DNA from 4 places in the Pseudomonas sp. LB3P58 genome. Region 2 is predicted to be linked to each of the others. Evidence: predicted binding sites of a transcription regulator. Region 2 holds the regulator's gene; each other region holds the start of a gene.

Region 1 (3,869 bases), 750 kb from region 2:
CTCTTCAACGGTGCTGACGTTCGAGGTTTCCAGGGTGTTCTGCAGCGTGGTGCCGAAACCGGCCAGGCCCGGGGTGCCGACTTGCGGCGCGCCGCTGGCCGCGGTTTCCAGGAACAGGTTGTTGCCCACAGCCTGCAGACCGGCCGGGTTGATGAAGTCGGCGGTTTGCAGGTTACCGATCACCTGGGAGGCCGGGTTGCCGGCAACGGTGATGGACACAGTGCCGTCGCGACCGACCGTAAAGGTCTGGGCATCGTTCGGGATGACAATGGCCGGTTCCAGGGCGAAGCCGCTGGAGTTCACGATCTGACCGTTGGAGTCCAGGTGAAACGTACCGTCACGGGTGTAGGAAGTCGTGCCGTCCGGCTGCAGAATCTGGAAGAAACCGCGACCGTCGATGGCCATGTCCAACGGCTGCTCGGTGGTTTGCAGGCTGCCGGCGGTGAAGTTTTTCTGGGTGCCGACAATGCGCACACCGGTACCCAATTGCAGACCCGACGGCAGTTCACTGTCCTGGGTCGACTGGGCGCCTGGCTGGCGTTTGATCTGGTAGAGCAAGTCCTGGAACTCGGCGCGGTCACGTTTGAAACCCGTGGTCGACACGTTGGCCAGGTTGTTGGAAATGGTCGTCAGGTTGGTGTCCTGGGCGGACAGACCTGTTTTGGCAACCCATAGAGCCGGAAGCATTCGATTCTCCTCGTGCGCCTGTTTTACGGCGCGACGTTCTGATAATTAGCTGATCTGCAAGACCCGAGCCATGGCCTGGTCGTCTTCTTTGGCGGTGTTCATCATCTTGATGTGCAGTTCGAACTGCTTGGCCAGGGCCAGTACCGAGGTCATCTCTTCCACGGCGTTGACGTTGCTCGACTCAAGGAAACCGGACACCAGTTTGACGTCGGCATCGGCTTGCGCCGGCTTGCCATCCTTGGTGTGGATCGATCCGTCCAGGCCTTTGGTCATGTTCTTGAAGTCAGGATTAACCAGCTTGATGCGGTCGACTTCCGCCATCACGCGCGGACCTTCGCCCATCGCTCGAATGCTGATGGTGCCGTCCTCGCCCACTTCGATTTGCTGCTCGGGCGGCACGGCAATCGGCCCGCCATTGCCCATCACCGGCATACCGTTGCCGGCCCGCAGCACGCCCAGGGCGTCGACGTTCAGGCTGCCGGTGCGCACGTAGCTTTCACCGCCGTCCGGGTTCTGCACGGCGATCCAGCCATTGCCTTGCACCGCGACATCGAGGTCACGACCGGTTTCCACCAATGCGCCAGGGGAGAAGTCGGTGGCCGGACGTTCGGACAGGGCAAACGCACGCGCCGGAAAGCTGTCACCGAACACCGGCATCGAACGAGCCTGCTCCAGGTCTTTCTGGAAACCGTTGGTGGAGATGTTCGCCAGGTTGTTCGCATGAGCCTTCTGCGCCAGTGCATTCTGGCTGGCGCCGGTCATTGCCACATAAAGGTACTTGTCCACACTCTTTCCTCTGCATGCCGGACGTTTGCCGCCCACCGCTGTACTGCTGAGCCATAAGCAATTTGCAGACCAACTTTTTTCTGGCGGCGCAGGGCCCGGCAAACAAAGGACTTGAGGGGTTCAGGAGGGATTGGAGGATTGTATCGAAGACGAAAAACCGGCGGTGTTATGCCGTTTGCGGCAAGTGCCGACCTCTTCGGCTCAACTCCGACCTCGTAGGGACCTATGCGCTGCCGGGTTCTTTGCCGACTTCGTACTCACGCAACTTATTGGCAATGGTGGTGTGCGAAACCCCCAATCGCTTGCCCAGCTGCCGACTGCTCGGGTGTTCGGAATACAAACGCTCAAGCACCGCTTTCTCGAAGCGCCCGACAATCTCGTCCAGCCCGCCCTCGAGTGAGAAGTCGCCAAGTGGCTGACGCACGCCGTAGTCCGGCAAGCGAATATGTTCGGCCTTGACGGTCCCGCCCTCGCACAAGGAAACCGCCTGGAACAACACGTTTTCCAACTGCCGAACATTGCCCGGCCAATGGTAGTGACTGAGCCGTTCCATCGCCGCTGGCGCCAGTTTCGGCAGCGGGCAACCGATCTGCCGACTGGCCTGATCGAGGAAGTGTTCCACCAGCGGCGTCAAGCCATCCAGGCATTCACGCAGTGGCGGAATGTGCAGCGAAAGCACGTTCAAGCGGTGATACAAATCCTGGCGAAACTCGCCGCGTGCACACAACTCTGACAGGTCGACCTGAGTCGCGCAGATCACCCGCACATCCAGATAAACCTCTTCATCACTGCCCACACGACGGAAGCAACCGTCCTGCAGGAAACGCAGCAATTTCACCTGTAAGCGCGGGCTCATTTCCCCGACGCCATCGAGAAACAGCGTACCGCCCGCCGTCAGCTCCAGCAGTCCGAGTTTGCCTTCTGCCCGCGCCCCTTCGAAAGCGCCGGGGCCGTAGCCAAACAACTCCGTCTCAGCCATGGATTCCGGCAGACCGGCGCAGTTGAGCGCCATCAACGGCGATTGCCCCCGCGGACTCGCCAGGTGGCAGGCGCGCGCCAACAACTCTTTACCCGTACCGGTTTCACCTTCTATTAATAGCGGAGCATCCAGCGGCGCCATGCGTCGGGCTTCGCGTACCACCGCAGCCATCACCTTCGAGCTTTGGAAAATGCTGTCGAACCCGCGTAATTCCTGTTTGCGCACGTTATAGATGCGCTCACCGACCCGGTCGGCGCGGTGCAGCGTGAGTACCGCGCCGGCCATGGCTTCGCTGTCGTCATGCTCCGATTGCAGTGGCGCGATGTCGGCGAGAAACACGTCGCCCTTCACCTTCACCCGCAACCCGTTGATCCGCGACTTGTTGGCGCGCACCAATTCCGGCAAGTCGAAATCCTCGGCGTAACGCGACAGCGGAATCCCCGGCACCTCATCTACCCGCACGCCTAACAACTGCGCCGCCGCACGGTTGGCCGCGACGATCGAACCGCCCATGTCGATCGACAGCACCGGAAATTCCAGGGCGCCGAGCAACGCATTGAGTTCCATGTGCCGACGCTCGCTGGGCATCAGCCCTACGCGCTTGACGCCGAACACCCCGGCAATCGATTCGAATTTCGGACGCAATGCCTGAAACTGAATGTTGATCAGGTTCGGGCAATGCAGGTAGATGGCATTGCCTTGCTCACCGCCGACCTCGCCGCGAGCGACGTTGATCCCGTACTCCACCAGCAGGTTGAGAATGTCGCGCAGGATACCGATGCGGTTCTGGCAGTGGACTTTGATACGCATATAAAGGCCCGAAACAGGAGAGATCGAGGGCCTGGGCAAGGATTTTTCTGCGCAGGCGCCAACTTTGTCGTCAAGATTATGTGACACCTGCACACCATTTCAAACCCGGAAATACCAATCCCTGCGCCACAACGACTAATCCGTAACGAAAACTTTACGAAAATCGATGAATTTTCCTACGCACGACGCGACTCGCGTGCTGCAACACTGCATTTCTTGAGGTATTTCTAGGTCCATAGCAGGACATAACAAGAACGAAATCCCCTAGCAGGAGAGCAGCATGAAGCAGACGCAATACGTGGCTCGCGAGCCCGATGCGCAAGGTTTTATCGACTACCCCGCCGAAGAACATGCGGTGTGGAACACGCTGATTACTCGCCAACTGAAAGTGATCGAGGGCCGTGCGTGCCAGGAATACCTGGACGGTATCGAAAAACTCGGTCTGCCCCACGACCGCATTCCGCAACTCGGTGAAATCAACAAAGTCCTCGGTGAAACCACCGGCTGGCAGGTTGCCCGGGTACCCGCACTGATCCCCTTCCAGACCTTTTTCGAATTGCTCGCCAACAAGCAGTTCCCGGTGGCGACGTTTATTCGTACCCGCGAA
Region 2 (3,869 bases):
CACCAGGAACGCCGTACCGGGTTCGGGCTGGTTCAGCAGGCGCAGCTTGATGGTATCTCGCAGCTGATACAGGTTCAGGTTGGTGGTGATTACTTTGAGATCGGCGAGGTCGGCAATCGGCCCGAGCAGGGCGGTCTCATCGTTGATGGCCTCGGCCAGCGAGCGATTGGCATTGCTCAGCGGGTGACGACGGCGGGTTTCCGAGAAGCGTTTGAGCAAGGTTTCTTCGTCGGCGTCCAGATAAAGCACATCACACTGGATATGCCGGCTGCGCACTTCTTCCAGCAGTTCGGGAAACCGCGACAAGTGACTCGGCAAGTTGCGCGCATCGATGGATACGGCAACCAGCGGTTGTGCCAGCTCGGTGTGAATCAACGCGCGTTCGGCCAGTTCCGGCAGCAGGCCGGCGGGCAGGTTGTCGATGCAGTAGTAGCCGTTGTCCTCGAGAACATCGAGTGCGGTACTTTTACCTGAGCCGGAGCGGCCACTGACGATGATCAAGCGCATGATTAATGACCGTTTTGCTCGTCCAGGACAACCTGATACAAGGCTTCATTGCTCGGGGCGCTGCGCAGTTTTTCGCGCACTTCCTTGCGGTCGAGCATGCTGGCGATCTGGCGCAGTAACTCCAGGTGCGCATCGGTAGCGGCTTCCGGGACCAGCAGAACGAACAGCAGGTCAACCGGGGCACCGTCGATGGCGTCGAAATCAATGGGTGCATCAAGGTGCATCAGGGCGCTGATGGGCGAGGTGCAGCCCTTCAGGCGGCAGTGGGGAATGGCGATGCCGTTGCCAAAACCGGTTGAGCCGAGTTTTTCACGGGCAATCAGAGCCTCGAAGACATCTTGCATCTCCAGATCCGGCACTTCTTTGTGGATAAGGTTGGCAATTTGCTCGAGGGCTTTCTTTTTACTGCCGCCCGGCACGTTCACGAGGGAACGGCCGGGGGTCAGGATGCTTTCAAGTCGGATCATGGGTTGGGAGTGTTAACGACCGGTCGCGCCCTGGAGGAGGCTTTGGGTCTTTTCCTTATGCTTTTTGAGTTGTTTATCCAGCTTGTCGGTCAGTGCGTCGATCGCCGCGTACATATCGGTATGCTCCGCGTTTGCGACCACTTCATTGCCGGGAATATGCAGCGTGGCTTCGATTTTCTGCTTGAGCTTTTCGACCGTCATCGTGACTTGCACGTTGGTGATTTTGTCGAAATGCCTCTCTAATCGTTCGAGTTTTTCGCCGATGTAGGTGCGAAGAGGTTCGGTCACTTCCAGTTGGTGTCCACTGATGTTGACTTGCATACAGCTTCTCCTTCGTTGCCAGTGCATAAAGCGGCAGGCAGAAATGCCTGCCACTGGAACGCTGTGGCGTGGCTCTACATCAACCGCTTACGTTCGCTCGAAGGCGCGATCCCGAGGGATTCGCGGTACTTGGCGACGGTGCGGCGAGCCACCTGAATGCCTTGTGCCTCCAGTAAACCAGCGATCTTGCTGTCACTCAACGGCTTTTTCTGATTTTCCGCGGCAACCAGTTTTTTGATGATCGCGCGGATCGCCGTGGACGAGCATTCACCGCCCTCGGAGGTGCTGACGTGGCTGGAGAAAAAGTATTTCAGTTCATATATGCCCCGTGGGGTATGCATGAATTTCTGCGTGGTCACCCGTGAAATCGTCGACTCGTGCATGCCCACCGCTTCGGCGATGTCATGCAGGACCAGCGGTTTCATGGCTTCGTCGCCGTATTCAAGAAAACCGCGCTGATGCTCGACGATCTGAGTGGCTACTTTCATCAGGGTTTCGTTGCGGCTTTGCAGGCTCTTGATGAACCAGCGGGCCTCTTGCAACTGATTGCGCATGAAGGTGTTGTCGGCGCTGGTGTCGGCGCGGCGCACGAAACCGGCGTATTGAGCGTTGACCCGCAGTCGTGGCACGGATTCCTGGTTCAGCTCGACCAGCCAGCGCTCGTTGTCCTTGCGTACGATCACGTCGGGAACGACGTATTCGGCTTCGCTGGACTCGATCTGCGAGCCTGGGCGCGGGTTGAGGCTCTGCACCAGTTCAATCACTTGGCGCAGTTCGTCTTCCTTGAGCTTCATGCGACGCATCAGCTGGCTGTAATCGCGGCTGCCGAGCAGGTCGATGTAATCGGTGACCAGGCGTTTGGCCTCGACCAGCCAAGGCGTCTTGGCGGGCAACTGACGCAATTGCAGCAGCAGGCATTCGCCCAGGTTGCGGGCGCCGATGCCAGCGGGTTCGAATTGCTGGATGCGGTGCAGGACGGCTTCGATTTCGTCCAGTTCGATGTCCAGTTCCGGGTCGAAGGCTTCGAGAATCTCCTCGAGGGTTTCGTCCAGGTAGCCCTGATTGTTGATGCAGTCGATCAGGGTCACGGCGATCAGGCGATCAGTGTCGGACATCGGTGCCAGATTCAGTTGCCACAGCAGGTGGCTTTGCAGGCTTTCGCCGGCCGATGTACGGGTGGTGAAATCCCACTCGTCATCATCGTTGCTCGGCAGGCTGCTGGCGCTGGTCTGGTAGACGTCTTCCCACGCGGTATCGACGGGCAGTTCGTTGGGGATGCGCTCGTTCCAGTCGCCTTCCTCGAGGTTATCAACCGTCGGGGCGGTTTCCTGATAGGAGGGTTCCTGAATGTCGACGTTGGGTTGCTGTTCGGCTTTGTCGGCCAAGGGGTCGGCGTTATCGAAGTCGTCGCCTTCTTCCTGGCGTTCGAGCATCGGATTGGACTCCAGGGCCTCCTGGATTTCCTGTTGCAGGTCCAGGGTCGACAATTGGAGCAGGCGGATGGCCTGTTGCAGCTGCGGTGTCATCGTCAGCTGCTGGCCCATTCTCAAGACTAGCGATGGTTTCATGGCAGGGGCTTAACACCTTATTCGCCGGCGCACATGCGCCATCCACTACAGGGCGCCGGAGCGCCAAACATAAGCAAATTATATGCCCGAAACTGCAGCGTTTGCCTAGAGCGCTGTAACAATAAAAAAATGTTGATTTTTTATCGAGACAAGCGCCCGAGCAACCAGCCAGACACCTCAGTGCTTACAGGCGGAACTCATGGCCCAGATACACTTCCTTGACCAGGTCGTTGGCCAGGATGGTGGCAGAGTCACCTTCGGCGATCAGCTGGCCATCGTTGACGATGTAGGCGGTTTCGCAGATATCCAGGGTTTCACGGACGTTGTGGTCAGTGATCAGCACGCCAATGCCCTTGGCCTTGAGGTGATAGATGATCTGTTTGATATCGCCCACCGAAATCGGGTCCACGCCGGCGAACGGTTCGTCGAGCAGGATGAATTTCGGGTTGGTAGCCAGTGCCCGGGCGATTTCCACGCGGCGGCGTTCACCACCGGACAGGCTCATCCCGAGGTTGTCGCGGATGTGGCTGATGTGGAATTCCTGCAGCAGGCTTTCCAGCTCTTTGCGACGACCGGCCTTGTCGAGTTCCTTGCGGGTCTCGAGGATCGCCATGATGTTGTCGGCTACCGAGAGTTTGCGGAAGATCGATGCTTCTTGCGGAAGATAGCCGATGCCGGCCTTCGCACGACCGTGCATAGGCTGGTGGCTGACATCCATGTCGTCAATCAGTACGCGGCCCTGATCGGCCTGTACCAGACCGACAATCATGTAAAAGCAGGTGGTCTTGCCGGCGCCGTTGGGACCCAGCAGGCCGACGATCTGACCGCTGTCGATCGACAGGCTGACGTCACGCACGACCTGGCGGCTCTTGTAGCTCTTGGCCAGATGCTGAGCTTTCAGAGTTGCCATTACTGGGCCTTTTGCTCGTCGGTTTTCTTCTTCGGCTGGATCACCATGTCGATGCGCGGACGCGACTCGGTGACCTTGTTGCCCGTCGCGCGACCG
Region 3 (3,869 bases), 1.1 Mb from region 2:
AAACGATCATTCCCTCGATGTGACGCATTGGTTAGAACTCAATACAGGTTGACGCCGCAATGACGTCAACACCTTGGCTCGCGACGCCGGCAGCGAGCCCCCAACGGCAGGAGTTTTTCTGCCAGACCTCGATTGAGGTCGACGCGATAAATACAGTCAACAAGTGAGGGCAACACCCTATGAGAAGACTTAAGCGTGATCCGTTGGAAAGAGCATTTTTGCGCGGATATCAATATGGCGTTGGTGGCAAATCCCGTGAGCTTTGCCCATTTACTCTACCGTCGGTACGCCAAGCCTGGATTAACGGCTGGCGAGAAGGACGCGGCGACAACTGGGACGGTATGACCGGCACTGCGGGAATCCATAGACTCAACGAACTTCACGCCGTCGGCTAACACAGGGCACACACTCCGACACGACAATCTGATTACGTAACGACTTACCACGCACGCCCCATCCGGGCGGCGGGCTTCGGCCCAGGGGCTCCTTCGAGGAGCCCTTTTTTATGCCTGCCAAAATCTCACCTTGAGCTCCCACAGGGATCAGCGCAAGGCGGCGATGGCGTCTACAGATTCACGAATCAGCGCCGGACCTTTATAGATGAAGCCGGAATAGAGCTGCACCAGGCTGGCACCTGCAGCGATTTTCTCAGCCGCGTGCTTGCCTTCGGTGATGCCGCCCACGGCGATGATCGGCAAGCGACCGGCCAACTCGGCCGCCAGCACCTTCACGGTGTGGGTGCTCTTGTCACGAACCGGTGCGCCAGACAGACCGCCCGCCTCGTCACCATGCTCCATGCCTTCTACGCCGACGCGGCTCAGGGTGGTGTTGGTGGCGATCACCGCGTCCATCCCGGTTTCGATCAGCGCTTGCGCGACCTGAGCGGTTTCTTCGTCGGTCATGTCCGGCGCAATCTTGATCGCCAGGGGTACATGTTTGCCGTGGCGCAGCGCCAGTTCTGCGCGACGCGTCGCCAGGTCGGCCAACAACTGCTTCAGCGAATCGCCGAATTGCAGGCTGCGCAGGCCCGGGGTGTTCGGCGAGCTGACGTTGACCGTCACATAGCTGGCGTGGGCATAGACCTTGTCCAGGCAGATCAGGTAGTCGTCGACCGCCCGCTCAACCGGGGTATCGAAGTTTTTGCCGATATTGATGCCCAGCACGCCCTTGAACTTGGCCGCCGCCACTCGAGCCAGCAGGTGATCGACGCCGAGGTTGTTGAACCCCATGCGGTTGATGATCGCCTCGGCATCCGGCAGACGGAAAATACGTGGCTTCGGGTTGCCCGGCTGCGGACGCGGAGTGATGGTGCCGATTTCGACAAAACCAAAACCCAATTGCGCAAAACCGTCGATGGCCGCGCCGTTCTTGTCCAGACCGGCCGCCAGACCCACCGGGTTCGGGAACTCGAGGCCCATGACGGTCACCGGCATTTTCGCCGGTGCCTTGCACAGCAAGCCGTTGAGGCCCAAACGCCCGCCCGCGCCGATCAGGTCCAGGGACAGATCGTGGGAGGTTTCCGGGGAAAGTTTGAACAACAGCTGACGGGCCAGGGTGTACATGGGCGGGTTTGACTCTGGGCTACGAAAAGTGGCGGCGATTATAGCCGGGCATCGGGGTTGCAGGCGAGGCGCGCGACAAAATCAGCGAGCGATGGCATATGCCTTGCACCGTCACTGACATCAGCACTCATGCCAACGGCGGGATGAGTCGAAAGACAAAGGCGTCGTCACTTGGCCTTGCCCTGGCAAGCAGCCCGGTACGGCGCTTTTTTATGGAAGGTGTTTACTGATGATTGAAGTTCCAGCCAACCCTCTGGCCTGGGTCAACGGCAGCGATGCCCCGGAAAAGACCGAAATCAACCTCGGCTTCATGGCCCTGAGCGACTGCGCCTCCGTGGTGGTCGCGGCCACGCAGGGCTTCGCCCAACCTTATGGCCTGACCCTGAACCTCAAGCGCCAGTCGTCCTGGGCCAACCTGCGGGACAAACTGGTCAGTGGCGAACTCGACGCCGCCCACAGCCTGTACGGTTTGATCTACGCCGTGCATTTGGGCATCGGCGGTGTCGCGTCGACCGACATGGCGGTGCTCATGGGCCTGAATCAGAATGGCCAGAGCATCAACCTTTCCCATGGCTTACAGACTTTAGGCGTGACCAGTCCTGAAGCACTGGACCGACACGTGCACCAAAGTCGCCCAAAACTCACCTTCGCCCAGACATTTCCTACGGGTACCCACGCCATGTGGCTGTATTACTGGCTCGCGAGTCAGGGCATCCACCCGTTGCAGGACGTCGACAGCGTGGTCGTGCCGCCGCCACAAATGGTTGCGCACCTGCAAGCCGGGCGCATCGATGGCTTCTGCGTCGGCGAGCCATGGTCCGCCAGTGCGGTGCAGCAAAACTTGGGGTTCACGATGGCCACCACGCAGACCATCTGGCCCGATCACCCGGAAAAAGTCCTCGGCTGCACCCGCGCCTTTGTCGAGCAATACCCCAACACCGCACGGGCGCTGGTGATGGCGATTCTGGAGGCCAGCCGCTTCATCGAGGAAAGTACCGAAAATCGCCGTAGCACCGCGAAGCTGTTGAGCGCACCCGAATACCTCGACGCGCCACTCGACTGCATCGAACCGCGATTGCTCGGTGACTACGCCGATGGCCTGGGTAATCGCTGGCAAGACCCGCACGCGCTGCGTTTCCATGGTGGTGGCGAGGTCAACTTGCCGTATCTGTCCGATGGCATGTGGTTCATGACCCAATTCCGCCGTTGGGGTTTGTTGCGCGACGACCCGGACTACCTCGGCGTGGCCCGTCAGGTCCAGCAACTAGACTTGTATCGAGAGGCCGCCACCGCTGTCGGTGTGGCCGCGAGTGATCAGCCAATGCGCAGCAGCCAGTTGATCGACGGCAAGGTCTGGGATGGCCAGGACCCCGCCGGCTATGCCCGCAGTTTCAAACTGCACGCCATGAGCGACAGCTCGCCCCTTCTCGCCAGCCGCTGACAGGAGACTGCGAATATGTTGCGTATCCTGCTGATCAACGACACCGCGAAGAAAGTCGGTCGCCTGAAGGCGGCCCTGACCGAAGCCGGGTTCGAGGTGATCGACGAGTCGGGGCTGACCATCGACCTGCCCGCGCGCGTCGAAACGGTGCGTCCGGACGTGATTTTGATCGATACCGAGTCACCGAGCCGCGATGTGATGGAGCAAGTGGTGCTGGTGAGCCGCGATCAACCGCGGCCGATCGTGATGTTTACCGATGAACATGACCCCGATGTGATGCGTCAGGCGATCAAGTCCGGCGTCAGTGCCTACATCGTCGAAGGCATCCACGCACAGCGCTTGCAGCCGATTCTCGATGTGGCCATGGCGCGTTTTGAAAGCGACCAGGCCCTGCGCGCCCAGCTCAACGCCCGCGACCAGCAACTGGCCGAGCGCAAGCGCATCGAGCTGGCCAAAGGGCTGCTGATGAAAATGAAGGACTGCAACGAGGAAGAGGCCTACACCCTGATGCGCCGCCAGGCCATGAGCCGCCAGCAGAAGCTGATTCAGGTGGCGGAGCAGATCATCGCCATGAGTGAGCTACTCGGCTAACTCCCCCCCAACGATCATGCTGAACCTGGCACAGATCTCGCTAGGTAATCGCTACAGGTAACCAACGGCGGTTGCCCCACCTACGACAAAGACGTCGCTCACCTCATTTGCCCTTTGGCGAATCCGGTGGCGGCGTTTTTTTGTTTTGGCCCCACAGACCGGGGCCGGTGGTGCGGCCGATGCGGCGCCCCACCTGCAAGCTCATGACTCCTTCTCGAGACTCCTAACAGCTGAGGTGCGCGATGAATTCAAGCTTCTGGAAATCTGGCCATACC
Region 4 (3,869 bases), 1.0 Mb from region 2:
GCCCACGCACCGCATGGGCACTGGCCCGCGCGGCGCCGAGGCAGCTGTAGATGCTCGCCGGGTTGGCCGCGTCCAGGGCGAAGAAATGCAGCAGCCGTTCAGCATGCAAATCGCCGTGGCGCTCCAGGTAATCGTCCAGGGTGCCGGTGATCAGCAACGGCATGGCGAGTTCATGCAGGCCGTCACCACGGCCATCCTGTGGCATCAGCGACAGCGAATAACTGATGTCGAGCATCCGTGCGAGGTTTTCAGCCCGCTCCAGGTAACGCGACATCCAATACAAATCCGAGGCAGTTCTACTTAACATGGCAGGCTTCCTTCAATCCTCGACCACCCAGGTGTCCTTGGTTCCACCGCCCTGGGATGAATTCACCACCAGAGAGCCTTCGCGCAGGGCAACACGGGTCAAACCGCCGGGCACAACCCGGGTTTCGCGGCCAGACAATACAAACGGACGCAGGTCGATGTGGCGTGGAGCGATGCCGTTTTCGACAAAGGTCGGACAGGTCGACAGGGACAACGTCGGTTGCGCGATGTACGCATGGGGCTTGGCTTTGATCCGCGCGCGGAATGACTCGATTTCCGCCGCCGTCGCCGCCGGCCCGACCAGCATTCCGTAACCGCCGGAGCCCTGGGTTTCCTTGACCACCAGTTCCGGAAGATTGGCCAGTACGTGGGACAGTTCAGAGGGATTGCGGCACTGGAACGTCGGCACGTTCTTCAGAATCGGCTCTTCATCCAGGTAGAAACGGATCATGTCCGTGACGAATGGATAGACCGATTTGTCGTCCGCGACCCCGGTGCCGATGGCATTCGCCAACACGACGTTGCCAGAGCGGTACGACGACAGCAGCCCTGGAACACCAAGCATCGAGTCCGGGTTGAACGCCAGCGGATCGAGGAACGCATCGTCGAGGCGACGGTAGATCACGTCGACGGCTTTCGGCCCGTCCGTGGTGCGCATGAACACCTTGTCATCCCGCACGAACAGGTCCGCGCCTTCCACCAGCTCAACGCCCATTTCCCGCGCCAGAAACGCATGTTCAAAGAACGCGCTGTTGAAACGACCCGGCGTCAGTACCACTACGCTCGGGTTATCAATCGGGCTGGAGCTTTTCAGGGTGTCGAGCAACAGGTTCGGATAGTGGTCGATAGGGGCAATGCGCTGGGCCGCGAACAACTCGGGGAACAACCGCATCATCATCTTGCGGTCTTCCAGCATGTAGCTGACGCCGCTCGGCGTACGAAGATTGTCTTCAAGCACGTAGTACGTGCCGTCGCCATCGCGCACCAGATCGACCCCGGAGATGTGGGAATAGATATCGCGGTGCAAATCCAGCCCTTGCATCGCCAACTGGTATTGCTCGTTGGCCAGCACTTGCTCGGCTGGAATGATGCCGGCCTTGATAATGCGCTGCTCGTGATAGAGGTCGGCGAGGAACATGTTCAACGCCTTGACCCGCTGAATGCAGCCGCGCTCGACAACTCGCCATTCACTGGCGGGGATGCTGCGGGGAATGGTGTCGAAGGGAATCAGGCGCTCTGTCCCTTGCTCATCACCATAGAGCGTGAATGTAATCCCGGCGCGATGAAATAACAGATCGGCCTCGCGTCGCCGTTGTGCCAAAAGCTCGTCAGGCGTTTCGGCCAGCCAACGGGCAAACTCCCGATAATGCGGGCGGACCTGGCCACCGGCATCGTACATCTCATCAAAATAGGTGCGGATCATGCCGTACTCCTTGTCACCCGGACATCTGGGCTTCGCAAAGCCCGTGCCATCGGCATAAACGCTTTGATATCAATCAGTTGGATAATCGCACTGCACGCACCGCACCAATCCTGTGCGGTAAATGCCCCCACCTGATCGCCCCCGCTTCATTGCGAAGCAATGTTGTCGCCTATCACCAGCATAGCCAGAGTTGATTTCACTGCCCGGGAGTCGATGCGGATAATCCGCGCATTCGCTGAAAATCTTGATGAACTTCCCTTTAGCCGCCTGTTTAGGCGGCTTTTTTTTGCGCTTTTGAAACGTTATGAATCAAAAACACGATTTCCAAACCCCACAAACGAAAACGGCCAACCCTGAGGTCAGCCGTTGCTGAGTGTTGTCACTGTTCATAAGTTATGCGAGTCGCCCTCGTACCTCCTGCTTCACGCCCCATCCTTCGATGATGCCGCCCAAAGGCTCGACCACCGCCTCGAAATCCTGCTCAAAATCGCCGATACCGTCATAAGTGGCGTACATCACTTTGCTCAGTTCCAGGTACCACGCGCCGTCGTCGCGCACGCTGATTTGTGCATTCAAGGATTCACCACAGTAATGCCCTGCCGCCCTGCGTGCCCGCTCCTCGTCCGGGAAAATGGCGTAGAACTCGATGGGATGGAATCGTGAAAAGTCGAAACCGCCTTCTTTCATGCGGCGCAAGACGCTGGTGCTGATGTCTTCTTGATAGGCTGTGCTCATGAAACGTCCCCCTCAGACTGATGGATAGACTTTCCGTATTCCCGGCACTCGCAACCGAATGGGGCGAGCAATGCGGCAACAACGTTGCCGGTGGGAAGCAAGCATGTAGCTGACAAGACCAGACCTTAGCGATCCGTTCGCTGATCTCGATTGCAGAGTAGCCTCAAGATAGAGCCGCTGCCAAGGCCTGGTTAGGAATGTGACAGGAGATGTTCAGATTGGCGTGATGCTGAGGATTTCAATGCTGCACTGGGTCTTCAGACTTTTGACAGTCGGATCATCGACGCGCCCTTCCAGATCGTTGAGGTCCAGTTCGGCAGCCACAGGCAGACGCCGGGCGCGGATGAGCTTCGCGGCTTGCTCGTTGTCCGGGCATTCATCGCTCTCGAACACCTCGTCAACTTTTTCACCGTGATCATCAACGAAAGTGACTTTCCACTTTTGCATCAGGTGCCTCCTCGATAAAACCCATGGATGGGCTTACATGTATCTCGACATTCTTCCCCGGCCAATCGTTCAACCGGACCTTCTACATCTATAAGTGAAGCATGAAAAAAGGGCCGTCTCCGGTGTGTTTTCACACAACCTGAGAGGGCCCTTTCTGGCTTGCTCGATATCAGTCGTTGCTAGGCTTGTTCACAGCCTGCAGGACGTATTGCGGCAAGGCGAACGCGCCGATGTGGATTTCCGGATTGTAGTAGCGGGTGATGATGCCGCTGCCGGCGAAGCGCTGCTGCAGGGTTTCACGGGACAATTTGCGATAGGCGGTATTGGTCGCGCCCCAGGCGAAGGTCATGGCGCCGCCGATGTAGGTCGGCACGGCCGCCTGATAGAAGTGCCAGTCAGGGAACAGGCTACGCAGACGCCCGGCGGTGGTTTTGACTTCTTCGATTTGCATGAACGGTGTGCCGTTCTGGGTCACCAGGATGCCGCCTTCGTTCAGGCAGCGACGGCAGGCCTGGTAGAAGTTTTCCGAGAACAGCACTTCGCCCGGGCCGATCGGGTCGGTGGAGTCGGAAATGATCACGTCGAATTTTTCGGTGGTGGTGGCGACGAAACGCATACCGTCGTCGATCACCAGGTTCAGGCGTGGGTCAGCGAACGCACCCTTGGAGTGGTTCGGCAGGAATTCCTTGCACATGTCGACCACGGTGCCGTCGATCTCGACCATGGTGATGTGCTCGATACTGCGGTGCTTGGCCACTTCACGCAGCATGCCGCCGTCGCCGCCACCGATGATCAGCACGCGCTTGGCGGTGCCATGCGCCAGGATCGGCACGTGGGTCAACATCTCGTGGTAGATGAATTCGTCGGCTTCGGTGGTCTGGATCACGCCGTCCAGCGCCATGACGCGGCCCATGCGCGGGTTTTCGAAAATCACCAGGTGTTGGTGTTCGGTGCGCAC

What was found. The regulator sigma-54, encoded in region 2, starts transcription at its own class of promoters, with help from an activator protein. The targets are predictions, from matches to a motif close to ANTGGCATNNANNTTGCTNT.
Region 1: a site for sigma-54 is predicted at 1,528-1,547, ahead of ACYZTZ_RS04890 (flagellar basal body rod protein FlgF). Genes of this name have one in related genera too.
Region 3: a site for sigma-54 is predicted at 1,653-1,672, ahead of ACYZTZ_RS06390 (CmpA/NrtA family ABC transporter substrate-binding protein). Genes of this name have one in related genera too.
Region 4: a site for sigma-54 is predicted at 1,761-1,780, ahead of ACYZTZ_RS06105 (circularly permuted type 2 ATP-grasp protein). Genes of this name have one in related genera too.

The regions. Positions count from the first base shown of each region.
Region 1 covers NZ_JBUBVE010000001.1:1,047,956-1,051,824, reverse strand. The annotation lists gene flgG (flagellar basal-body rod protein FlgG) at 1-687, opposite strand, end outside; gene ACYZTZ_RS04890 (flagellar basal body rod protein FlgF) at 733-1,473, opposite strand; gene ACYZTZ_RS04885 (sigma-54-dependent transcriptional regulator) at 1,697-3,262, opposite strand; gene phhA (phenylalanine 4-monooxygenase) at 3,543-3,869, shown strand, end outside.
Region 2 covers NZ_JBUBVE010000001.1:301,721-305,589, forward strand. The annotation lists gene rapZ (RNase adapter RapZ) at 1-507, opposite strand, end outside; gene ptsN (PTS IIA-like nitrogen regulatory protein PtsN) at 510-974, opposite strand; gene hpf (ribosome hibernation-promoting factor, HPF/YfiA family) at 987-1,295, opposite strand; gene ACYZTZ_RS01330 (RNA polymerase factor sigma-54) at 1,370-2,863, opposite strand; gene lptB (LPS export ABC transporter ATP-binding protein) at 3,048-3,773, opposite strand; gene lptA (lipopolysaccharide transport periplasmic protein LptA) at 3,773-3,869, opposite strand, start outside.
Region 3 covers NZ_JBUBVE010000001.1:1,370,128-1,373,996, reverse strand. The annotation lists gene rmf (ribosome modulation factor) at 180-395, shown strand; gene ACYZTZ_RS06395 (quinone-dependent dihydroorotate dehydrogenase) at 543-1,562, opposite strand; gene ACYZTZ_RS06390 (CmpA/NrtA family ABC transporter substrate-binding protein) at 1,792-3,003, shown strand; gene ACYZTZ_RS06385 (ANTAR domain-containing response regulator) at 3,019-3,594, shown strand; gene ACYZTZ_RS06380 (nitrate/nitrite transporter) at 3,837-3,869, shown strand, end outside.
Region 4 covers NZ_JBUBVE010000001.1:1,302,398-1,306,266, reverse strand. The annotation lists gene ACYZTZ_RS06110 (alpha-E domain-containing protein) at 1-307, opposite strand, end outside; gene ACYZTZ_RS06105 (circularly permuted type 2 ATP-grasp protein) at 320-1,729, opposite strand; gene ACYZTZ_RS06100 (ribonuclease E inhibitor RraB) at 2,123-2,464, opposite strand; gene ACYZTZ_RS06095 (hypothetical protein) at 2,678-2,911, opposite strand; gene speE (polyamine aminopropyltransferase) at 3,081-3,869, opposite strand, start outside.